Regions from separate parts of the Sinomonas halotolerans genome, predicted to be linked through region 2. Evidence: riboswitches for the same ligand, from Rfam matches in the RefSeq annotation. Region 2 holds a riboswitch; each other region holds the start of a gene.
What was found. A riboswitch is a leader RNA that binds a small molecule or an ion and turns the genes downstream of it on or off. The one in region 2 is predicted to bind S-adenosylmethionine.

Region 1: linked by a shared signal. The riboswitch ahead of ABCQ75_RS13105 (DUF1737 domain-containing protein) and the one ahead of ABCQ75_RS03250 (aminotransferase class V-fold PLP-dependent enzyme) in region 2 are both predicted to bind S-adenosylmethionine.
Region 3: linked by a shared signal. The riboswitch ahead of ABCQ75_RS05350 (flavin reductase family protein) and the one ahead of ABCQ75_RS03250 (aminotransferase class V-fold PLP-dependent enzyme) in region 2 are both predicted to bind S-adenosylmethionine.

The regions. Positions count from the first base shown of each region.
Region 1 covers NZ_JBDFRB010000013.1:36,910-44,528, forward strand. Annotated here, with positions in the region: gene ABCQ75_RS13095 (O-succinylhomoserine sulfhydrylase) at 1-1,063, opposite strand, end outside; gene ABCQ75_RS13100 (rhodanese-like domain-containing protein) at 1,117-1,527, opposite strand; gene ABCQ75_RS13105 (DUF1737 domain-containing protein) at 1,524-1,838, opposite strand; SAM riboswitch class IV at 1,847-1,957, opposite strand; gene ABCQ75_RS13110 (glutaminase) at 2,043-3,002, opposite strand; gene ABCQ75_RS13115 (PucR family transcriptional regulator) at 2,999-4,609, opposite strand; gene ABCQ75_RS13120 (SRPBCC family protein) at 4,812-5,309, opposite strand; gene ABCQ75_RS13125 (ArsR/SmtB family transcription factor) at 5,306-5,701, opposite strand; gene ABCQ75_RS13130 (NAD(P)/FAD-dependent oxidoreductase) at 5,808-7,103, shown strand; gene ABCQ75_RS13135 (hypothetical protein) at 7,181-7,489, opposite strand; gene ABCQ75_RS13140 (aminodeoxychorismate lyase) at 7,593-7,619, opposite strand, start outside.
Region 2 covers NZ_JBDFRB010000002.1:168,054-175,672, forward strand. Annotated here, with positions in the region: RNA gene ssrA (transfer-messenger RNA) at 1-74, shown strand, start outside; gene ABCQ75_RS03240 (metal-dependent transcriptional regulator) at 173-880, opposite strand; gene ABCQ75_RS03245 (class I SAM-dependent methyltransferase) at 939-1,697, opposite strand; gene ABCQ75_RS03250 (aminotransferase class V-fold PLP-dependent enzyme) at 1,786-3,246, opposite strand; SAM riboswitch class IV at 3,279-3,392, opposite strand; gene hisN (histidinol-phosphatase) at 3,503-4,315, opposite strand; gene rsgA (ribosome small subunit-dependent GTPase A) at 4,419-5,558, opposite strand; gene aroA (3-phosphoshikimate 1-carboxyvinyltransferase) at 5,560-6,960, opposite strand; gene ABCQ75_RS03270 (DoxX family protein) at 6,957-7,511, opposite strand.
Region 3 covers NZ_JBDFRB010000003.1:260,658-268,276, forward strand. Annotated here, with positions in the region: gene ABCQ75_RS05340 (aliphatic sulfonate ABC transporter substrate-binding protein) at 1-355, opposite strand, end outside; gene ABCQ75_RS05345 (ABC transporter ATP-binding protein) at 434-1,285, opposite strand; SAM riboswitch class I at 1,291-1,389, opposite strand; SAM riboswitch class IV at 1,556-1,667, shown strand; gene ABCQ75_RS05350 (flavin reductase family protein) at 1,704-2,186, shown strand; gene ABCQ75_RS05355 (oxygenase MpaB family protein) at 2,260-3,171, shown strand; gene ABCQ75_RS05360 (DUF503 domain-containing protein) at 3,327-3,620, shown strand; gene ABCQ75_RS05365 (hypothetical protein) at 3,643-4,098, opposite strand; gene ABCQ75_RS05370 (VOC family protein) at 4,198-4,608, opposite strand; gene ABCQ75_RS05375 (helix-turn-helix transcriptional regulator) at 4,614-5,057, opposite strand; gene ABCQ75_RS05380 (DUF1611 domain-containing protein) at 5,241-6,338, shown strand; gene ABCQ75_RS05385 (ABC transporter ATP-binding protein) at 6,335-7,619, shown strand, end outside.

The sequences.
Region 1 (7,619 bases), on a different contig from region 2:
GGTGGGTGATGAGGGACTTGGAGTCGCCGAGGTTGTTCGAGATGTCGATGACGCGCAGGCCGTTGAGCAGGCGGAACGCGGCGTCCTTGCCGTGGCCCTCGGGGGCCTCGAGCTCGAACGTGAGCACCGTGCCGCCGGCGCCCATCTGCTTGCGCGCGAGCTCGAACTGAGGGTGCGAGGGCAGGAGCGGATACTTGACCCACCGGATCCCCGGCTGCGCTTCGAGCCATTCCGCGATCGCGAGTGCGGAGGCGGATGCGTGCCGGACCCGCAGCCCCATCGTCTCGAGGCCCTTCGTGAGGACCCACGCGTTGAACGCCGAGAGCGCCGGGCCCGTGTGGCGCATGAGCTGCTTGACCGGCCCGTCGATGAACTCCTTGGGCCCGAGCACGGCGCCGCCGAGGACGCGCCCCTGCCCGTCGATGTGCTTGGTGCCCGAGTACACGACCACGTCCGCGCCGAAGTCGAGGCTCTTCTGCAGCAGCGGGGTGGCGAAGACATTGTCGACGACGACCGTCGCACCCGCCGCATGGGCCAGGTCCGCGACCGCGCGGATGTCCACGATCTCCTGCATCGGGTTGGACGGGGACTCGAAGAACACCGCCGTGGTAGGGACCGAGAGCGCCTCGGCCCACTGGTCCAGGTCCGGCCCGTCGACGAACACGGTCTCCACGCCCCAGCGCGGCAGGATCTCGTTTAGGATCACGAAGCACGAGCCGAACAGGCTCCGCGCCGCGACCACCCGGTCGCCGGCGGCGAGCAGCGCGGCGAGGGCCGTGAACACGGCGGACATCCCGGAGGCGGTGGCGAAGCACGCCTCGGCGCCCTCGATGAGGCGCAGCCGCTCCTGGAAGGTCGCGACGGACGGATTGCCGTACCGGGAGTAGACGAAGCGCTCGTCCTCGCCGGTGAAGGCGCGTTCGGCGGCCTCCGCGGACTCGTAGACGAACCCGGAGTTGAGGAACACCGCCTCGGAGGTCTCGTGGAAATCGGTGCGGAGGAGCCCTCCGCGCACGGCCTGGGTGTCCTGCCCCCAGCCGGCGGCGTCGATGCTGAAGTTCACTTGATCCTGACTGTCCTGCTCGTGGTCTTGCTCAGGGGCCTGCGGCCCCGTGCCTACTCCTGGCCCAGATTGGTGGGCAGCCCGCGGTTCTTCCACCCGTTCACAGTCCTCCGGCCGTCCGGGCCGGGGTGGCCCTCGAAGCCCTCGAGGAGGTTGTAGGCGGTGAACCCGAGGTTGGCCGCGACCTCGGCGGCCGCGGCGGAACGGGCCCCGGAGCGGCACAGGAAGATGAGGTCCGTGGAACCCGGCTCGGGGGCCTGGAGCTGGAGCTCCATGAGGAAGTCAGGGTTGGGGATCCCGCCGGCGAACACCCACGGGATGAAGAGGGGGTCGTTGTCCACGGAATGCGTGTCCGGGATGCCGATGTGGGCCCATTCCTCCTCGGTGCGCACGTCCACGAGCACGGCCCCGTCCTTGAGGCGCTGCCACGCCTGCTCCGGCGTGAGGTCGCCCGCGTAGCTCATGCGTGGCCCTCGCCCTCGTACTCGAGGCCCTCGACCGCGGAGGCCACGGCGGCGTCCGCGCGCGCGACCGCGTGCGGGAGGATCACGGCCTGCGCCACGATCACCTCGGAGCCGTTGAACGTGGCGGCGGGGGAGCCATGCAGGACGTAGCCTTCCGAGAGCGCCTGGGAGATGCGGGCACAGAACTCGCGCGTGTCCGGGCCCGTCAGGAGCCGGTACGCGAGCTTCTCCTCGCCGGGCGTGGAGGGGGCTGCCGGATCGTTGAGCGGGGTGTGCTCCGTGCCGGGCTGAGCGGTCGCGGTGTCAGTCATGGCGGGCTCCTTCGGGCTTGCTATCGAACGATCGAATGCCGAGTACTCACCTGAGGCACCCCGCCGCACGGAGGGTTGCCGGCCAGCAAGTCAGGGCTTCCGCGCTGGCACTCGTTACTCTCGGTCGAACGTAGCACGGGGCGCCGGGGCCAGCCATGGGAGCGCAGTAACGATTGGCAATACGCGGATGGGCAGGGAGGGACCTCAGAAGATGGACCAGCCGGTCCTCTCTGCGAGCTCCGCGAGGGCCGCGGCCCCGGCGATCGAATTCCCGTGCGCGTCGAGCCGCGGGCTCCACACGCAGACCGCGCAGACCCCCGGCACGATCGCGAGGATCCCGCCGCCCACGCCGCTCTTGCTCGGCAGCCCGACCCGGTAGGCGAACTCGCCCGCGGCGTCGTACATCCCGCAGGTGAGCATGACGGCGCCGAGCCGCTTCGCGACCGCGGGCGAGACGACCCGCCCGCCCGGCCCCACGCCGTCGTCCGCGAGGAACAGCCCCGCCCGGGCGACATCGGCGCAGGACATCTCGACCGAGCACTGGCGCACGTAGTGGTGCACGACGGCGTCCGCCGGGTTCCGCAGGTTGCCCAGGTCCGCGAGGAGGTGCGCGAGGGCGAGGTTGCGCCCGCTGCGGGCCAGCTCCGCGGCGAACGCGTCCTCGTTGACTGCGCCCCGGCCCGAGGGGGCGGCCAGGAGCCGGAGCACCTCGCCGCTCGCATCGCCGACGGCGTCGATGAGGTGGTCCGTGACGACGAGAGCGCCGGCATTGATGAAGGGGTTCCGGGGGATGCCCCGCTCGGCCTCGAGCTGCACGAGCGAATTGAAGGCCGTGCCGGAGGGCTCGCGGTGCACGCGGGACCAGAGGCCGCTGCCGCCGTCGTGCCCGAGCGCGAGGGCGAGGGAGAAGACCTTGGAGATGCTCTGGACCGAGAAGGGGACGGCGGCGTCCCCGGCCTCGAAGACCTCCCCCGAGGCCATGGCCACCGCGATGCCGAAGCGGGTGTGGTCGACCTCGGCAAGGTGCGGGATGGACCCGGGGACGGAGCCGAGGGCGCGTGTGGGCCGGTGCGCACGCACGAGGTCCTCGAGGAGGGCGCCGAGGCCGGGCCGTCCGGGGTCCGCCGTGCTGCGCGGGCGGGGCGGAACGGCGGTGGCCGTCACGAGCCCCCTCCCCTGAGCGCTCCGCGGGACCACAGGCCGAGGTGGAGCTGGGCGATGGCAGCGTGCGCGGGGTTGCCGAAGTCCAGGCGCGTGAGGCGCTCGGCCTTGGCCACCCGGTAGTAGACGGTGTTGCGGTGCACGCCCATGGCCCGGGCGCACGCGGCCACGTCCGCCGACGCCCCGAAGTACCCGGACAGCGTCCCGGCGAGCTCCGGGTCCCCGGTGAGGAGGTCCGTGAGGGCCCGGTGCCTGAAGCCCGAGGTGGCGAAGGCCGAGACGGCCTCGTGCAGGAGGACGTCCGTCTCGACGTCGTCGATCGCCGCGACCTGCGCGCCGGCACCCCGCAGGAGGGAGTCCATGACGGCCTCGGCCTCGGCGAGGGAGGCGTGCAGCGCGGTGAGGCTCGGGACGATCCGGCCGACGGCGACGAACGCCGTGACGCCCAAGTGCCTCTTCGCGTCGGCGGCCACGAGGCTCCCGAGGGAGCGCAGCGCGGCGGTGTCGGTGCGCGCGGCGAGGGCCGGGAGGACAGCCGCGGTGCGCCCGCCGTGCTGTCCGACGATTGCGGAGCCCTTGAAGGCGGCCGCGTGCAGCGCGACGAGGTCCGCGAGCTGGCCGTGGACGAGCTCGGCGTCCTCGGCCATGGCGTCGGCGGGGGAGACCCCGACGAGGAGGAGGCACGAGGGCGCGTCGTGCGCCACGCCGAGGGTCTTGGCGCACGCCAGCGCCTGCGCCGGCCCGGCCAGGAGGCGGTCGATGCGGTCGGCGTGCATCGTGACGGACTGCTGGTTCCGGTACCGGATCAGCTCCGACGCGGCGCGCCGCGCGGCGCCGGTGAGGGCGTAGGCGACGTTCTCGCCGAACCCAGCGCCGGTCTCCTGGAGCCAGATGTAGCCCATGATGCGCTCCCCGGCGAAGATGGCGATCGCGGCGCGCTCGCGCAGCCCCTGCTCCGGCCGGGCCGGCACGCGGACCACGCCGCGGGTCCGGTGCATCTCGCGGTACGCGCCGAGGTCCTTGAGCATGAGCTCGTACTCCCGCGGCCCGCGCCGGGTGAGGATCGAGGCCTTGCGGAGCTCGTCGATGTTGTTCGACAGGGTCGAGTACGCGAGCACGCGGTTGGCGGCGTCCTCGATCACGACGTGGCTCGAGGTGATCCTCGCGGTCGTCTGGGCCAGGGCGAACAGGTCCTCCTCGAGGAGGGCCATCGCCGCGGCCTGCGGTTCCGCGCCGTTGATCCGTCGCGCCGCGGCCGAGACGATCCGGTCCCACGGTGCCTCGGGGGCGACGAGAAGGAGCCCGACCCCGTGGGCGCGGCAGATGTCCTCGGCCTCCGCCGCCTGGTCCCCCTCGCCCTTGACCGCCACGGCGGCGGGGCCCGCCAGGGCTGCCCGCTCGATGGCCGGGACGGCGGCGCGCCCCCGCGCGCCGACGAGGCACACGAGCGCGGAGCCGACGCCGGGGTGCGCCCCGGGGACGCCTGCCAGGTCCGCCGCCTCGACGACGAGGACGCGGGCGATGTCCCGGTCCGCCTCCGCCGCGTCCAGCCTGAGCTGTGCCCATCCCGGCGGGAGGTCCGCGAGGATGCTCTTGATCGTGGAGCCCACTGCCTCTTCCTTGAAGCGCTTCCTGGCTCACTCGGAGCCACTGTGACCGCTCCATGGTAGGCGGGCGCCGGTCCCGCCCTGGTGGGTCGGGGCACAGGAAAGTGCCCCTCATCTTGGACCCGGGAACAAGGTAGGGAGCCCGTCTGCGGAGGGCGCACGACGGCGGGCGGGCACCCGCCGTCGTGCTCCTGGGGGCGAGGGGCTACTTCAGGGCCGGCTCCGCGAGGATCGCGTCGATCTGGCCCGTGGCCTCCCTGAGGCCCTCCTCCATGCCCATCTCGGCCATCCGCTGGAGCTGCTCGAGGCTGCGGAAGGTGGCGACCAGGGTCATGCGGGTCGTGCTGCCGGCCTCGTCGAGGGTCACCACGGTCGTGCTCGTGTCCTCGGGGTCCACGGGGGAGCCGTCCTCGTTGGCGAACCCGTCCAGGAACTCGAGGCGGTCCGGCGCCTCGACGCTCGTGACCTCCCACCAGCCGTAGCCGCGCTCGCCGTCGGGGCCCGTCATGTAGTAGTGCGAGCGGCCGCCGGGGACGAACTCGTGGCGCACGAACGTGGCCGGGTACCCGGGCGGGCCCCACCAGCGCTCGAGCTGGCGCGCGTCCTCCCAGACCTGCCACACCCGCTCGCGGCCGGCGGCGAACTCAGCGACGACCGTGAGGGTGAGGTTCTCGGTGTCCTTGCTGCTGCTGACGAAGGTCATGGCTGTGTGTCCTTCCCGGTGTCCTTGTCTTGCATGTCTGGAGGTGGTGCCTCTGGGCCCGGCCCGGAGAGAAGGTCCCCGATCCGGTCGATGCGCGCCCGCCAGAGCTCCTCGTAGGCGTCGAGGAGGCGGGCCGCGCGGCGCAGGGCCTCGGGGTTGGAGTGCACCACCTGCTCCCTCCCGCGCCGCTCCTTGGTGACGAGCAGGGCTCGCTCGAGCACCGCGACGTGCTTCTGCACGGCCGCGAAGCTCATGGCGTAGTTCCCCGCCAGCTCCGAGACCGACTGCTCCCGCAGCATCGAGCGGCGGAGGATGTCCCGCCGCGTCGCGTCGGCGAGCGCGCCGAAGATGCGGTCGACCTCTGGTTCGCGGAGCTGCTGATCTACAACCATTTGGTTGTACGTTAGGCCTGCCCGACCGTCCCGTCAAGGGGTGGCGATCCAACCGTTCCCCCGCCGCAGCGCAGCCGGTAGGGTGCGGCAGGTGGACGAGAACAGCATGGCCAAGGACAGCGCGGACCGCAGCGGCGCCGACAGCCACGGCCCCGACAGCCACAGCGCCGACGTGATCGTGGTCGGCGGCGGATTCGCGGGCGTGACCGCCGCGCGGGAGCTCGCGCGCAAGGGCGTCCGCGTCCTGCTGATCGACCGGAACCCCTACCACCAGTTCCAGCCCCTCCTGTACCAGGCGGCCACCGTGCAGCTCGGGGTCTCCGAGGTCGCACGCCCCCTGCGGGACATCTTCCGGGGCGAGCGGAAGGTGCGCGTCGTCGTGGCGGAGGTGACCGGCGTCGACCCCCGGGCCAAGACCGTCACCACGGCGGACGGCGGCACCTACTCGGCCGGGCACCTCGTCATCGCGGCCGGAGCGGAGGCGAACTTCTTCAACACTCCCGGCGCCGAGGAGAACGGCTTCCCGCTCTACTCCGTGGAGGACGCCGTCGACCTCGGCTCCGCGTTCGTCGCCGCCCTGGACGAGGCGGACCGGGGGGCGTACGACGGCGAGCTGCACGTCGTCGTGATCGGCGGCGGTCCCACGGGGGTCGAGACGGCGGGCGCCGTCGCGGAGACGATCAAGTACGTCATCCCCGACTACTTCTCGCCCGAGCTCGCCGGACGATGCCACGCGCACCTCGTGGACATGCTCCCCAACGTGCTCAACGCGTTCGCGGACAGGTCCAAGGAGTACGCGCAGCGCAACCTCGAGCGCATGGGCGTGCAGGTCCACCTCGGAGTGGGCGTCTCCGAGGTGACGCGGGAGAAGGTGGTGCTCGCGGACGGGACCGAGATCCCCGCCCGGATCACGGTCTGGGCCGGCGGCCTCAAGGCGAGCCCGCTCATCGCCGCAGCCGGGCTGCCGCAGGGCCGGGGCGGGCGCGTGGACGTCGACCCGGACCTCACCGTCCCGGGCTTCGAGGGCGTGTACGTGCTCGGCGACGCCGCGAACATGACCGACGCCCGCGGCGACAGGCTCCCGCAGCTCGGCTCGTGCGCCCAGCAGGCGGGCAAGTGGGCGGCGAGGAACATCCTCGCCGACCGCGCGGGCCGTCCGCGCGAGCCCTTCAAGTACGTGGACAAGGGCTACATGGCGATGGTGGGGCGGGGCTCGGCCGTTGCGGAGATCGGCCGGAAGCGGATGCTCATGACCGGGCCGCTCGCGTTCCTCGCGTGGCTCGGCGTGCACGTGGTGCTGCTCTCCGGCGGCCTGCAGAAGCTGCGCGCGCTCGTGAGCTGGCCCAGCGGGTTCATCTCCCACCGCCGCTCCTACGTGCTCCTTCCGCGCGAGCGCAGCTAGTCCGGCGGGCCGCTCCGGGGATCCTTCGCCGGGCGCCGGGCCATGCCGAGCGCCGGGCGCCGTCCCCTCGCTGCTGATCAGCTGCGGTCGGCGTCTCCGAAGCCCGTGTCCTCGTGGCCGTCGTCGTCCGGGATCCCCGCCGCGCCCGGAGCCGCGAGCGGGAGGCCGTGCCGCCGGGGCCTCTTGAGGGCGCCCGTGTGGAGCGCGGGGTGGGCCTCTCCGGGCTCGCCCGGAGGGTTGTCCCCATGCTCTGCCGGATCGCGGAGAGTGGCGAAGTCCTGGTTGTGCCCGTAGTGGGCGTCCTGCGCGTAGCCCTCGTCGAGCGGGGCATCCTCGTCGAGCGCGGGGAGTCCGGGGGGCGGCGTATCGCGATCACGGTGTTCCATATCGAAAACCTAGACGCCGCACACCGCGGCGCGCCAGCCGTCGCCCGTCCCGGGCGTTTCGCGCCGGCCGCAGACGGCCCCGCCCGCGCGGGGCCCCGCCGGCCTATGCGATCCGGTCGAAGAGCGCCGC
Region 2 (7,619 bases):
CGAAGCACGCTGCGCCCGGAGAAGCCCTGGCAAAACCGCATCGGACGGGGGTTCAATTCCCCCCATCTCCACTCTTGTGAAGGGACATCCTTCACGGATGAGTCGCGACATCCCAGAACACCCCCGGTCTTCGGACCGGGGGTGTTCTGCGTTCGGGCCGCCGCCGCGCCCACTACTGCCCGAGCGTGCACCCGGCGTGGGGCCGGCCGCTCTCGACCCAGAGGGAGTCGGCCACCTCGTCCGCGACGTCGAAGTCCCGCTCCGCGCCGCCCTCGCGGATCCGCACCACGAGCGGCCCGCCGAAGGGCTTGCGCCGCACGACGACGACGTCGGAGTCGAGCGCGATGTGCTCGGTGGCGAGGTAGCGCAGGAGGTCCGGGTTGTCGTCGCTGATGCGGGTGATGCGGCCCTCGTGGCCGGCGTCGAGCTCGCTGAGGCGGTGCGCGTCGGGGCGTTCCACGGCGCCGGACGCGCTCGGGATCGGGTCCCCGTGCGGGTCCCGCCCGGGGTGGCCCAGTTTGGCGGCCAGCCGTTCGACGAAGAGGTCGGAGACCGCGTGCTCGAGGTGCTCCGCCTCGTCGTGCACCTCGTCCCAGCGGTACCCGAGCTCGTTGACCAGGAACGTCTCGAGGAGCCGGTGCCGGCGGACCATGCGCAGGGCCAGCTCGCGGCCGGCGTCGGTGAGCCGCACGGCGCCGTAGGGCTGGTGGTCCACGAGGCCCTGGTCCTTGAGCTTGCGCACCATCTCGGAGACGGAGGAGTTGGCGACGCCGAGGCGTGCGGCCAGCTGCGAGGACGTGATGGGCTTGTCCTGCCACTCCGTGAAGGAGTAGATGACCTTCACGTAGTCCTCGGTGGACGATGATGGCGCGCTCTTCACCCCACCAGCCTACCCAAGCGGGGGCAGTGCACGGGGACGCGTCTGGCCCCTTCCCGCGTCAGCGGGCGGCAGCCCGCCACGCCTGCGTGAGGTAGGGCAGCGCGAGGGACTCGCCGGGTGCGTGCCCGAGGTGCTCGTAGAGGTACCAGGCGAGGTTGTCCTCGACCCGTGCCCGGTGGTGGGCGTCGGCGCGGAGGTAGTAGCTGCGGGACTGCGCGAGCTCCACGATTCCTTCCGGCGTGGTCCGGTCCTCCCAGGGGAACAGGGCGGACTCCCAGCCCGTGAGCTCAGGCCCGGTGGGCGGGCGGTACCCGGGCCTGTGGACGTCCCCGGCGTGCATGATCCGGGTCAGGCGGTGCACCCACGGGACGGAGGTGTCGAGCTGGTTCCAGACCAGGCCGGCGCGGCCGCCCGTGCGCAGCAGCCGGGCCGCCTCGCGCGTCGCGGCGGCATGGTCGAACCAGTGCCACGCCTGCGCGGCGACCACGAGGTCCGCGCAGCCGTCGGGCAGTCCCGTGGCCTCGGCGGGCGCCACGACGCAGCGCACCGCGGGGTGGCTGCGCGAGAGCTGGGCGAGCATGTCCGCCGAGGGGTCCACGGCCGTGACCTCGAGCCCGCGCTCGAGGAGGAGTGCGGCGAACTTCCCCGTGCCGGCGCCGAAGTCGACCGCAGTCCGCGCCCCGGCCGGGATGAGCCATTCCGCGGACTCCGGCGGGTAGCCCGGACGGACCCTCTCGTAGTGCTCGCCGCCGGCCTCGAACGCCCGGGCGAGCTCCCGGCGTCGTGCGTCATGCAGCTTCGGACCGCCGCGTCCCATGGCACCTCCCGTTCGTCCCAGCCCTCCACTCTACGCGGACACGCGGCGGCGGGACGCGGGCTGCGGGGCCTCAGGCCTCTGCGGTGCCTCAGACGTCTGCCGCGCAGGGCGCGGCGCCAGCGGTGCCCGGGGTGTTGGGAGCCCACGCGGGGAAAGGCCGGGGATCGTGCGCGGGGACCCAGCGGCCCGCGTCCACGCGGTAGTCCCCGCCCAGCCCGCCGGACACGAGCGCCTCGACACCGGCCACGAGCCGCCTGACGTCCTCGAGCCTCGAGCCGACGCCGAAGCTCGCCCGCAGCGAACCCGAGGGCAGCCCCAGCCGCCGCAGCACCGGATGCGCGCAGAACCGCCCGTCCCGCACGCCGACCCCGTGCTCGGCCGAGAGGTAGGCGGCGGCCAGGCCCGCGTCGTGCCCGGCAACGGAGAAGTTGACGACGCCGATCGTCCCTCCGCCGGTGACGTCGCCCGGGGCGCCTCCCGCATGGTCCGCGAACAGCGTGTGGACCTTGACGCCGTCGACCGCCGTGAGGCCGGCGATGAGCGCCGAGCGCAGCTGCAGCTCGTGGAGGTCCCACGCCGTGGGGTTGAGCCCGGCGAGGACCTGGGCGGCCTTGGCAAGGGTCGCCGCGCCGAGCACGTTCGGTGAGCCGGCCTCGTGCCTCGCGGGCCCGGTGGCCCATGTCGCGGAGTCGAGCCGCACGTCCTTCACGGCACCCCCGCCGGCGAGGTACGGCGCGCCGGCGTCGAGCCAGTCGGGCCTGCCCACGAGCACCCCGGCGCCGAACGGCGCGTACAGCTTGTGGCCCGAGAACGCGAGATAGTCGATGTCCGCCTGCCCCGCGCCATCCCCGGCCATGTCGATGCGGCGGTGCGGCGCGAGCTGCGCGGCGTCCACCGCGATCCGGGCCCCGTGCGCGTGGGCGAGGGCGGCGAGCTCGGCGACAGGCAGCACCTCGCCCGTGACGTTCGAGGCGCCCGTCACCGCGAGCAGGGCCACGGTCCCGTCGGCGAGGGCGAGCCGGACCCGTTCGACGGTCTCCTCGAGCGTGTCGGCCGCGACGACGCTGCGGTGCGGCCGCGCCTGCCAGGGCAGGAGGTTCGCGTGGTGCTCGAGGTCGAGGTAGAGCACCTCTCCCGTGCGGGGGAGGCAGCGGGCGAGGAGGTTGAGCGCGTCGGTGGTGTTGCGGGTGAAGACCACCGCGTCGTCGGCCCGGGCGCCGACGAACGAGCGCACCGTGCTGCGCGCATTCTCGTACAGGCTCGTCGAGACCTGGGACGCATAGCCGGCTCCCCGGTGCACGCTCGCGTAGTAGGGGAGGATCTCGGCCAGATAGTCGGCGACCTCGGCGAGGGCGGGGGCGGAGGCCGCATAGTCGAGGTTCGCGTACCGCACCTCCCCGCCGCCCACGAGCGGCGCGAGCAGCGCGCCTCCGACCACCTCGGCGAGGGGCTCGACGGCGTGCGGGTAGTCGGCGTCGTCGATCCGGGACAGCCGGGACACCGGGGAAACCGGGGAAGGGCCGGGAAGGGTGGGCAGGGCAGTGTCCATGGCAGAGTCCTCGCGTTGGAGGGACCCGTGGGGGTCCGCGCTTGCCGGGTCCGCTCCGGACCGGCCTGGTCGTCACCCGGGGCACCCCACCGCGTCAGGAGGGTTGCCGGCCAGCAAACCGGGGTTTCGCGCTGGCACTCGTGACCTGTTGAAGAGAGTAGGCCACGGACGCGCGGGCGCGCATCCGTGGCCTACGGGGAACGGTCCTCTGTGACGAAATTCGACGTGGCATCCGCCAAGAGGTCCGGCCCCGGAATCAGAGGAGGTCGTCGTAGCCCGGGGTCAGGCGGGAGAGGACCTCGGAGTGGAGAATCCCGTTCGTGGCCACGGCATTGCCTCCCCACGGCCCGTCCTCTCCCTCGAGCGAGGTGAAGCGGCCGCCGGCCTCGGTGACGATCGGCACGAGCGCCGCCATGTCGTAGAGCGCCAGCTCCGGCTCGGTGGCGATGTCGACGGCGCCCTCGGCAAGGAGGCAGTAGGACCAGAAGTCGCCGTACGCGCGCGTGCGCCAGACGTCCTCGGTGAGGCCCAGGAAGCTGTCCAGCGTGCCCCGTTCCTTCCACCCGCTCAGGCTCGAGTAGGACAGGGAAGCGTCCTCGAGGCGCGACACGTTGCTCACGTGCAGCCGCGTCGCGGACGCGAGGGACCGGCCCGTATAGGCGCCGGCGCCCTTGACCGCCCACCACCGGCGGCCCAGCGCCGGGGCGCTGACCACCCCGACCACGACCTCGTCCCCGTCCGCGAGGGCGATGAGCGTGGCCCACACCGGGACGCCGCGCACGAAGTTCTTCGTCCCGTCGATCGGGTCGATGATCCAGCGGCGGGAGCCGTGCCCCGTGGTCCCGAACTCCTCGCCCACCACGGCGTCCCGCGGACGCGAGCGGGAGAGCTGCCCCCGGATGGCCTCCTCCGCGGCCCGGTCGGCGTCGGTGACGGGCGTGAGGTCCGGCTTGGTCTCGACCTTGAGGTCGAGGGCCTTGAACCTCTCCATCGTCTGGGCGTCGACGGAGTCGGCCAGCACGTGTGCGAGGCGGAGGTCGTCGTTGTACGTCTCGGGGGCAGCGATCATGGCACTTACGCTATCGCCTCGCCGCGAACGGCCGGGGGAGGCGCCGCGTCGTGGGCGCCGCGGGTGTGGGCGTGGAGGCGCCGCGTCGTGGGCGCCGCCGCGTTCAGCTGCCGAGGACCTTGGACTCCTGCGCCTCCTCGCGGGGGTCTGCGCCGAGGAGGCGTCGCAGGGAAGCGAGGCGGGCGGGACCGGCGTCGCCCGCCTCGCCGTCCGCGACCCAGGCGTCGAGGCCGCAGCCCACGGCCGCGGCGTCGTGCCGGCATCCGCGCTCGCAGGCCTCGGTGCCGGGTTCGAGGTCCGGGAAGGCGGCGAGGATGCGGTCCGGGTCCACGTGGGCGAGCCCGAACGAGCGGATGCCGGGGGTGTCGATGATCCAGCTGCCCGGCGGCGCGTCGGCGAGCCGCAGGGCGAGCGCAGAGGAGGAGGTGTGCCGCCCGCGCCCGGTGACGGCGTTGACGCCGCCGGTGGCGCGGTCCGCCCCCGTGAGGGCGTTGACCATGGTGGACTTGCCGACCCCGGAGTGGCCCAGGAGCACGGTGACGCGGCCGCCGAGCTCGGCGCGGAGCGTCTCGACCGCTGCGGCGTCGAGCCGTGCGGAGGAGCCGTCGGCGGCGCGGGCATCGATGCTGGCCGCTTCCGCGGCGGCCCCTTGGCCGGTGTCCTCGCCCGGAGCCGCGGGCCCGGCCGTGCGGCTCACGACGACGGTCAGCGGCAGCTGCTCGTAGGTCGCCAGGAGTGGGGCGGGATCCTTGAGGTCCGCCTTGGTCACGAGGAGGAGCGGCTCGATCCCGGCGTCGTACGCGGCGACGAGTGCACGGTCGATGAAGCCCGTGCGCGGTTCGGGGTTGGCGGCCGCGACCACGATCACGAGCTGGTCGGCATTGGCGACGACGACCCGCTCGACCGGGTCCGTGTCGTCCGCGCTGCGCCGCAGGAGGGTGGAGCGCTCCTCGACCCGCACGAGCCGCGCGAGCGTGTCGGGCCCGCCGCTCACGTCCCCCACAAGGCCCACGAAGTCCCCGGGGACCACCGGGGTGCGCCTCAGCTCGCGCGCACGGGCCGCGATGACAAGCCGCTCGTCCGGCGTGTCCTCGGCGACGATCGCCGTGTAGCGGCCGCGGTCCACCGTGACGATGCGCCCGAGCACGGCGTCCTCATGGCTCGGGCGGTCCTTGGTCCTCGGCCGGCTGCCGCGCTTGTTCGGCCGGACGCGGACGTCGCTCTCGTCCCACTCGCGCGGCATGTCAGGCGTTGGCTCCCTCGTGGCCGACTGCGTGCTGCACGTCTGAGGGCTGCCCGGCGTCGCGTTCGACGGCGCTGCTCCCCTGGGCGAGCATGCGGGCCCACATCTGGGGGAACTCCGGCATGGTCTTCGACGTCGTGGCGATGTCGTCCACCTCGACGCCCTCGACGGCGAGTCCCCAGATTGCTCCCGCGGTGGCCATGCGGTGGTCCGCGTAGGAGCGGACGAGGGCCCCGCGCAGCGCGGCAGGGCGGATCACGAGCCCGTCCTCCGTCTCCTCCGCGTCGCCGCCGAGGCGCCGGATCTCGGCGACGAGGGCGGCCAGCCGGTCGGTCTCGTGCCCGCGCAGGTGCGCGATGCCGGTGAGCCGGGAGGGCGAGTCGGCGAGCGCGCACAGCGCCGCGACCGTGGGCGCGAGCTCGCTCGTGTCCGCGAGCTCCGCGCCGGTGATGCGCGCGCCGCCGCGGACGGTGAGCGTGCCGTCCTCGAGCGTCACTTCTGCCCCCAGACGGGGGAGGATCTCGCGCCACGCGTCCCCGACCTGGGTCGTGCCGTCCGGCCAGTTCGGCACCCGGACGGTGCCGCCCGTGGCGAGCGCGGCGGCGAGGAACGGCCCCGCATTGGAGAGGTCCTGCTCGATCCGCACGTCGAAGGCCCGCACAGTGCCGGGCGAGACGATCCAGTGGCCCGGCCTCGAGTCATCCACCTCGACGCCGAGCCCGCGCAGGACCGTCACGGTCATGGCGATATGGTCGAGGCTCGGCACAGGCGGGCCCGAGTGCTCGAGGTGCAGGCCCTCCTCGAAGCGCGCCCCGGCCAGGAGCAGCGCCGAGACGAACTGGCTCGAGCCGGATGCGTCGAGCACCACGTGCCCGCCGCGCACGGAGCCGGTGCCGTGCACGGTGAACGGCAGCGATGCCGGTCGCTCCGCACGTCCCCGGGCGCCGGCGGGGGCGCCGGGGGAGGACAGGCCGACGCCGAGGGAAGCGAGGGCGTCGATCACGGGACCCATGGGACGCACCCGGGCGTGCGGATCGCCGTCGAACGCGATCTCGCCCCGGCACAGCGCGGCGAGCGGCGGCACGAAGCGCATGACCGTGCCGGCGAGTCCGCAGTCCACCGCCGTGCGCCCCACCTCGGAAGGGGTGGGGATGGGTTGGACGAGGAGGTCCGGCCCGTAGTCGCCGTCGCCCTCGGCCTCTGTGATGCGGGCCCCGAGCGCGCGCAGGGCCGCGACCATGAGTGCCGAGTCGCGTGAGTGCAGCGGGGCGCGCAGCCGGCTCGGTCCGTCGGCGAGGGCCGCGAGGATGAGGTAGCGGTTCGTGAGCGACTTCGAGCCGGGGACCGTGACCGTCGCGTCGACCGGGCGCGTGGCGAAGGGGGCAGGCCAGGCAGCGCTCATGCGAGCACGCCGGAAGCCGTCTCGACGGCGTCGCGCGCGGCTGAGCGGACGGCGCGCTCGGCCCGGTGCAGGCTCTTGTCGGCGCGCGCGAGCTGGCGGCGCGAGGCCTTGGCGGTGTCCGCCGCGAGGTGCTGGGCGCGCCATGCGAGGGACGGGCGTCCCGCGGTGTCGACCGAGGCGAGCAGCACGCCTCCGCCGAGGGACAGGTTCTTCAGGAGGGCGGCGCGGCGGGCCGCGCGTCCCTCGGGGGAGCTGATGTCTGCCGTGCGCCACTCTACGAAGGTGTTGAGCGCACTCGTGATGGCGAGGAGCGTGGCAGAGAACCGGGGCGCCTTGCCGAGCGCGTACAGGACACCGGCGCCGAGCTGGGTTGCCCCCACCGCCCGGGCCAGGGTGCGCTCCTCGATGCGGACCGGCAGGGCGTCCGCCGCGCGCCGGAGCACCGGGGAGAGCTGCTCTGCCGTGTCGTCCGCGTTCTTCAGCTTGTCCGCGCCCGCGATGATGAATGACGAGGCAAGGAGCGGTCGGGCGAGGAATCGGACTGCGGACATGTGGCCTCCTGGGCTGTTCGGTGACGTGCTCCGACGGGTCCCAGTCTCGCACCTTTGGGGAATATTTTCCTGCGGCGGCGGTGTTGTGCCGGGCGGAACAGCGAACCG
Region 3 (7,619 bases), on a different contig from region 2:
TGATGGGGGAGCCGTTGGCGCGGGCGAGGAGGGCGGCGGAGCCCGCGGTCGAGCCGACGTCGACCGCGCCGGAGCGGAGCGCCTCGTTGGCCTTGTTGGAGCCCGCGGACTGGACCCAGGTGACCGTCACTCCGGGGAGCGCCTCTTCGAGCCAGCCCTTCTCCTTGATGACCAGGCTCAGCGGGTTGTAGGTGGCCCAGTCGATGTTCAGGGCGCCGTCCTTTCCACCTGCGGCGGTTGCGGCGGCCTCGCCGCCAGCGCCTTCGCCGGCGCACGCGGTCAGGCCGAGGGCGAGGGCGCCGAGGCCGAGGCCGAGGACGGAGCGGCGGGTGGAGGACGGGTTCAGGGCAGGCATGGATGACCTCTTCTACGGAGTTTCGTGGGGGTGGAATGCGCGGGTCCGCCCGCTTCGCGGCGGTGGCCCGGCAGGGAGTCAGTGATGGTGGGTGTCGACGCCGAGCGTCGTCAGGAGGGTGCGGCGCAGACCGACGAGGGCCGCATCGTCGCGGTCGCGCGGACGGGCGCCCGGGACCTCGAGGACGTGCTTGACCCTCGCCCCGGGAATTCCGTGGTCGGAGCCGAGGACCACCACACGGTCGGCGAGTTGGAGGGCCTCGTCCACGTCGTGTGTCACGAGGAGCACCGTGGTCGGCTCGGCCTCGTGGACGCGCAGGAGGAGGTCCTGCATCTTCATCCGGGTGAGTGCGTCGAGTGCGCCGAACGGCTCGTCGAGCAGCAGGACGCCGGGCCTGCGGGCGAGGGCGCGCGCCAGAGAGGCCCGCTGCGCCATTCCGCCGGAGATCTCGGCCGGCCTGTATCCGGCGCAGTGGTCGAGCCCCACGAGGTGGAGGAGCCTCTCGACCGAGGCCTGCCCCTCGCGCCTGTCCGTGGTGCGGGGAAGGCCGAGGGCCACGTTCTCCTGGACGCTGAGCCACGGGGCGAGACGGGGCTCCTGGAAGCCCACAGCGCAGCGCTCCGAGATTCCCGTGCTCGGCGTGCCGTCCACGAGCAGCTCGCCCTCGGCGGGTGTGTCCAGGCCGGCGGCGATGCGAAGGAGGGTCGATTTCCCCGAGCCGCTCGGGCCGAGGAGCGCGACGATCTCGCCGGGGACGAGCGTGAGGTGGACGTCCCGCAGGACCCGTGTGACGGCGTCGTGCGCGCCCTTTTCGGCGCGAGAGCCGCGGCGCGCGGCGAAGGCCTGGCCCACCGCACGGAACTCGAGGGACGCCGCGCGCGTGGTGCCGGCGCGCGGAGCGGAAAGGGTCGCGACAGCGGAAGAACTCATGTGCATCTCCATCGGTCCTGGCTGAAGCACCTGTGGCCCGCGCAAAGGGGCCATGGTTGCTGCGGCGTCATTGAGCCAGATCTCTCGGCCGCTCGGGATGGTTCACCCCACTGTGGCCCACGGTCCGCGGTCAGACCAAACCGATGCGTGCGCGTGCGTAACAATCCGCTCCCGACTCCCGCAACGCTTCGCGGAATGTTTCGCCGATTGTTGCGACGCACTTCGGCGCGGTGGACTCTTCCCTGCCGGGTTTCCTACTCTGGAGTGCAGGATCAAGAGTCCCGGCGCAAAGCTCTGGCTGGCCGGGCGGCAACCCTCTCCCGTAGTGGGGTGCCCCAGATGAGGATCCGGCCGCGGTGGCCATCCGCGGCAAGTACGGCGCCCGCACGTGGGCGTCCGGCTACTGCTGGAGGAGCGCATGACCGTGACATCCCTGGATCTCGTGAGCGGCGCGGAGCTCCGCCGCGCCATGGGGCACTGGGCCACGGGCATCGCTGTCATCACCACAGCGGACGGCGGCACCCGGGCGGGCCTCGTGAGCAACTCGTTCACGTCGATCAGCCTGCACCCGCCGCTCGTCTCGTGGGCGGTGGACAAGAAGTCCACGTCATTCGAGGTGTGGAACCGGACCGACAACTACGCCGTGCACATCCTGTCCGAGTCCCGCCGGGACCTCGTGCAGCGGTTCGTGGCGAAGGGGACGGACAAGTTCGCGGGACTGGCCTGGGAGCCCGGCGTGCTGGGCTCGCCGATCGTTGCCGACGACGTCCCGCGCCTCGAGTGTCGCCTCTGGCAGCGGGTGGACGCGGGGGACCACGTCATCCTCATCGGCGAGGTGGTCAGCGTCTCGGATGCGGACGGCTTCGTCCCCCTGACCAACCACGTGTACTGGGCAAAGTAGCTCTCGCCTTCGGGCTGCGGGCCGCCGGGGCCCGACTCCCCACACCGGAGGGGTCCCGGCGTAGCCTCAAGATGTGCCTTTCGATGTGCTCGCGCCTCTGGGTTCCCGCCTGCGGCTGACGTTCCTCGGCCAGCCCACGGGGGTCCCCGCGTGGGAGACCGCCCTCGAGGACGGCGACGACGCGGGCTTCTTCGCGCCCGACTCCGCCGTCTGGGCCGTCCACGGCCGCATGGCCACGATCCCGGGCGGCATCCGTGCGCTCCTCACCCAGACGCTGCATCCGGGCGTCCTCGCGGGAGTGGTGGAGCACTCCGACTACCGCCGCGACCCGCTTGCGCGCCTCGCGGGCACGATCCGGTGGATCTTCACCGTCACGTACGGCGACATGGCAGCCGCGCGGCGCGCGTGCGCGTGGGTGAGAGGCCGGCATCGGCCCGTCGAGGGCGAGTACGTCTCCGCCCGTGGCGCCTACGAGCACTATTCCGCCAATGACCCCGTGCTCGCCGCGTGGGTGCACCTGGCGTTCACCGACGCGTTCCTGCGCACCTACGAGGCCTTCGTGGGGCCGGTGCCCGGCGGCGCGGACAGGTACGTCGCCGAATGGGCCGTGGCCGGGGAGCTCATGGGAGTCGCCGACCCGCCGCGCTCCGATGCCGCCCTCCGCGCGCGGCTGGAGGCGTACGACGCCGACGGGCAGCTCGGGGGCGGGCCCCGGGTGGAGGAGGTGGTCGCCTTCCTCAGACGCCCGCCGCTGGATCCGATGCTGCGGCCCGGCTACGCCATCCTGTTCAACGCGGTCCTCGAGTCGATGCCCGCGCGGCATCTGGCCCTCCTCGGGCTGCAGCGCCCGCATCTGGGCCCGGTCCCGCTCCCGGTGCGGGCCGCCGCGAAGGCGACGCTCGCCGTCGTCGGCCGGGCCCTGGACCCGATGCTGCCCGCCGAGGCCGCAGCCCGCCGCCGCCTGGCCAGGCTCGGGGCGCTCTGACGCGGGGTCACCTCCCGGGGACGCGGGGTCACCTCCCGAGGACGCGGGGTCAGCTCCCGGGGACGCGGGGTCAGCTCCCGGGGACGCGGGGTCAGCTCCCGGGGACGCGGGGCCAAGGAGTGACCGCGGGCCGCCGGGACGGGGAGAATGGCCCCATGTGGATCGCGTGGATCGAGTTCGACCTCCTGCTCGGGGACGTGCACTCGCTCAAGGAGAAGCGCTCCGTGGTGAGGCCCATCGTCGCCGAGGTGCGCAAGCGGTTCGACGTCTCCGTGGCGGAGGTCGGCGAGATGGACCTGCACCGCAGGGCGCGCATCGGGGCGAGCCTCGTGAGCGCGGACCGTGCCCACGCCGTCGACGTGCTCGATGCGGTGGAACGCCTCGTGGCCGGCCGCCCCGAAGTGGACCTCCTCAGCGCCCGGCGCCGCGAGCTCCACAGCGAGGACTGACCTCGCCGGCCGGCGAGGCCGCTCAGCGGACGAAGAGCGTCACAACGTGCAGCACACTGAGGGCCGCCCCGGCGACCGCCATGGCCGAGACGCGCGCGGCCCTCATCCTCGAGCGCGCGAAGGACCCCCACGCGGACAGGACCGAGAACGCGAGCGGCAGGGCGGCCAGGAGCGCGCCGATCCACGGGACGAGCCCGAGCGTGACGGACATGAGCCCGAACCCGAGCGCGGCGCCGCCGAGCACGGTCGCGAGGCGGGATGCGGGCCTGCGGGGCCGTAGGCCGCGCGGCTCGGCGGTGGACCGGCCGGCGTCGGGGACGGGCCGGGGCTGCGGAGCGGACGACGACGGGATCCCCGGTCCGCGCACGAGCTCGCCCCCGCGCGGCGCGCCAGTGCCACCCGGCGGGACGCCGTCAGGCCAGTAGGCGCTCGGGTCCCGGTACGGGTTCCGCCGCGGGGCCGGTCCTGGGGTGCTCACCGTTCGATTATCGCCGGATCCGCCGCGCCGTGTCCTCAGGGTTCACCCTGAGCGGACCCTTGGCCTGCCGTGACCCGGCCTGCGAGGGGCCCAGCCGGCTCAGGCCGCTTCGCGGATCCGGATGAGGTTGCCGGCCGGGTCCCGGAAGGCGCAGTCGCGGAAGCCGTACGGCTGGTCGGTGGGCTCCTGGACCACCTCGGCGTCCGCTGCCTGGACCTTCTCGAACGTCCCGTCCAGGTCTGGCGTGGCGAGCAGGATCCACCCGTAGGTGCCCTTGGCCATCATCTCGGAGATGGTGCGGCGCTCGTCCTCGGTGATCCCCGGGTCGACGGCCGGTGGGGCGAGGAGGATCGAGGTGTCCGGCTGCCCGGCCGGGCCGACGGTGATCCAGCGCATGGCGCCCTGGCCCACGTCGCTGCGGACCTCGAATCCGAGCACGTCGCGGTAGAACGCGAGCGACGCCTCGGGGTCGGTGTGGGGGAGGGGTGTGGTGTGGATGGTGATGTCCATGGCCATCACGGTACGGGCACGGGGCCGGGGGGCGCTTCTCGATTCCTGACCGGCCGCGCCACGTGCTTGGCGATGCACGGCAGCATGCCCTCGAACGGGTCTGCGCCCTGCTCGCGGTACATGCTGGGCGGGACGCCCACGAGCTCGGCGAACCGCGTGCTGAACGTGCCGAGCGAGGAGAACCCGACCGCGAAGCACACCTCGGTGACGCTCAGGTCCCCGCGCCGAAGGAGCGCCATGGCGCGCTCGATCCGACGCGTCATGAGGTACTGGTACGGCGATTCGCCGTAGGCCCGGCGGAACTGGCGGCTGAAGTGCCCGGCGGACATGTGCACGCCGCGGGCCAGGGCCTCGACGTCCAGCGGCCGCGCGTACTCGCGGTCCATGCGGTCGCGGGCGCTCCGGAGGAGGGCAAGGTCCCTCAGGCTCGGGGCGGACGACGGCGGCACGCACCTGATGGTGTCAGCCCTGCCGCCGCTGTGTCGAGACGTGCGGTTCCCGCGATGGCTGCGGATTCCTGCTGGCCGCTTACGGACTCGGGGGCCGGCGCGCCCTATGGTTGGTCTGGGTCGAGCAGTGGCCCCGCCGTGAGGCCACGGCATCCGCACCTCTGCCCCGAGAAAGGGAACACCGTGACGGCCACCGTCCACAGGAACACTCAAGCGGCATCCGCCCCCCTGGAGGGGGAGCGCCTCGCGCGGGCCAAGAAGGCCTACACCACACGCTTCGCGGCGCGCAGCATTGCCGCGGCCCCCTCCGGGTACCGGCTTCTCACGGGGCCTTCGACAGTGCCTGCGCCCGGTGACATCGTGCTTGCGAGGGTCGAGTCGATCGGACAGCTCAAACGGCTCGAGAGCCCGGACTCGCGGCGCCAGTTCCTCTTCGAGGGGGATGAGGTGCTCCTCGCCTACGGCCACCGCTACGCAGCGGACAACGTGCTCGCCGAGGTGCCCGGCGATCTGGGCCCGTGCCATCTCGTGGCCGCCGGCGGCATCGCAGGCTCCGTCACTGCGAGCCACGGCGACCTCGCCGGGCCGACTCGGCTGGTGCCCCAGGGCATCGTGGCCGACGCACGGGGGCGCCTGACGCTTTCGCGGTTCGCGCCGCGACAGGTCGACCCAGCGGCCATCGGGCCGGTGGCCCCGCACGTCATCGCAGTGCTCGGCACATCGATGAACGCCGGCAAGTCCACCTCTGCAGCCTGCCTCGTGAAGGGGCTCGCCGCGTCCGGGCTCCGGGTGGCCGCCGGAAAGGCCACGGGCACAGGGGCGGGCGGGGACCCTTGGCTGTTCGCCGACGCGGGGGCCTCCCCGGTCCTGGACTTCACGGACTTCGGCTATCCCAGCACGTTCCGGCTCGCCGCCGAGGAACTCGGCGTGCTGGCCGCCAATGTGGTGAGCGCCCTCGCAGAGTCCGCGCCGGACGTGATCGTGGTGGAGATCGCAGACGGCGTCTACCAGGAGGAGACCCGGCGGCTGCTGGCCGATCCAGTGCTGCACTCCCTCGTGGACTCCGTCATCTTCGCCGCGGCGGACGCGCTGGGCGCTTCAGCAGGGGTGGCCCTCCTGAGGGATGCGGGTCTTCCTCCTGCCGCGGTCTCGGGCGTCGTCACAGCCTCCCCGCTCGCCTCCGCCGAGGCCGCGGGCGTGCTTGACATCCCGGTGATCGGGACCCGGCAGCTGGCCGAGCCCAGGACGGCGCAGCGGTTCCTGGGCCGATCGACGGCGTGAGTCCGACCCGAGGGCAGGAGCCTCGGACCCCGCTTCCGGGCTTCCCCGGGTTCTTCACTGCGGGGCGCAGGGGGCTGCTTGTCGTCCTGATCGGCACGGGGACCGCGATCGCACTGCTCTCCGCCGCGACCGCGTGGCTCGTGTCCCTGCTCTCGAGCACGCCGGATTCCGGGCAGCGTGTGCTGCTGGTCGTCGGCCTTCTCGGTCTCGTCGGTGCGGCGGCTGGGCTGCGGATCCTCGAGCGGGTCCTCGCGGAGAGGCTCGGCCAGAGCTATGTGCACGAGATCCGCCTCGGACTGCTCCGCGGTGCCCTTGCCCCGGGGCGCGGGCCGTCGCTCGGGATCACCGTGGCAAGGACGAGCAATGACCTGAACAGTGTGCGGAACTGGGTGGTCCTGGGCATTGCGGCGGCAGCGTCCGGGCTTCCCCTCGTGCTGGTCCTGACCGCCTCGCTCTGGCTCATGGCCCCGCCGCTCGCCGTGGCGGTGATGGTTCCCCTGCTGGCGGCGACGGCACTCCTGGCGTGGCTGTCCGGGCCGACCCGCGCACGGGCTGGAGCGCTCCGCAAGGCCAGAGGGCGTCTGGCCGGCCAGGTCACTGACACGGTCAATGCGGCGACGGCGATCCGCGCCGGCGCGGGCGAAGACCGCGAGCTGGGCAGGATCGACGCGCTCGGGCGGGACGTTGCGGGCGCTGCGGTCCGCCGCGCGGTCCTCGCAGGCTCGCTCCGGGCCAGTGCAGCCGCCGCAGCCTCGGCCACCGCCGTCTCCGCCGCCGCGACTGGAGCGTTCATGGGGCTCGACCCCGGCCTCATCGCCGCAGCGCTCACCGTGGTCAGCCTCACCGCCACCCCGGTCCACGATCTGGGACGCATTGTCGAGTACCGCCAGAGCTACCTCGCGGCCCGCGCCGCGATCCTCCCCGGCCTCGCCGCAGCACCGGTTCTCCTGCGCAGTGGAACGCCGGACCAGCCCCCAGCCGGGCCGCCCCGAGCCGCTGCCGAGCCCCGCACCAAGGAGCCCGAGGGGATGGGGACGGTGGAGCCCGAGGGGCTGAGGACGGTCGAGTTCGATCTCGGGGGCGTCCGTGCCGCGCCGCTGCGCGCTGTTCCCGGGCAGTGCGTCCACGTCACGGCGGCCGACCATACGGCCATCGACGAGCTGTTCTCAGCCCTTCTGGACGGCCGGGCGGCACCCTTCGTCTGGATCGACGGGATCCGCCTCTCCGAGATGGACGGCCGTCTGCGCCGGCGCTCCCTGGGCTATGCGGCCCGGGCGCTCG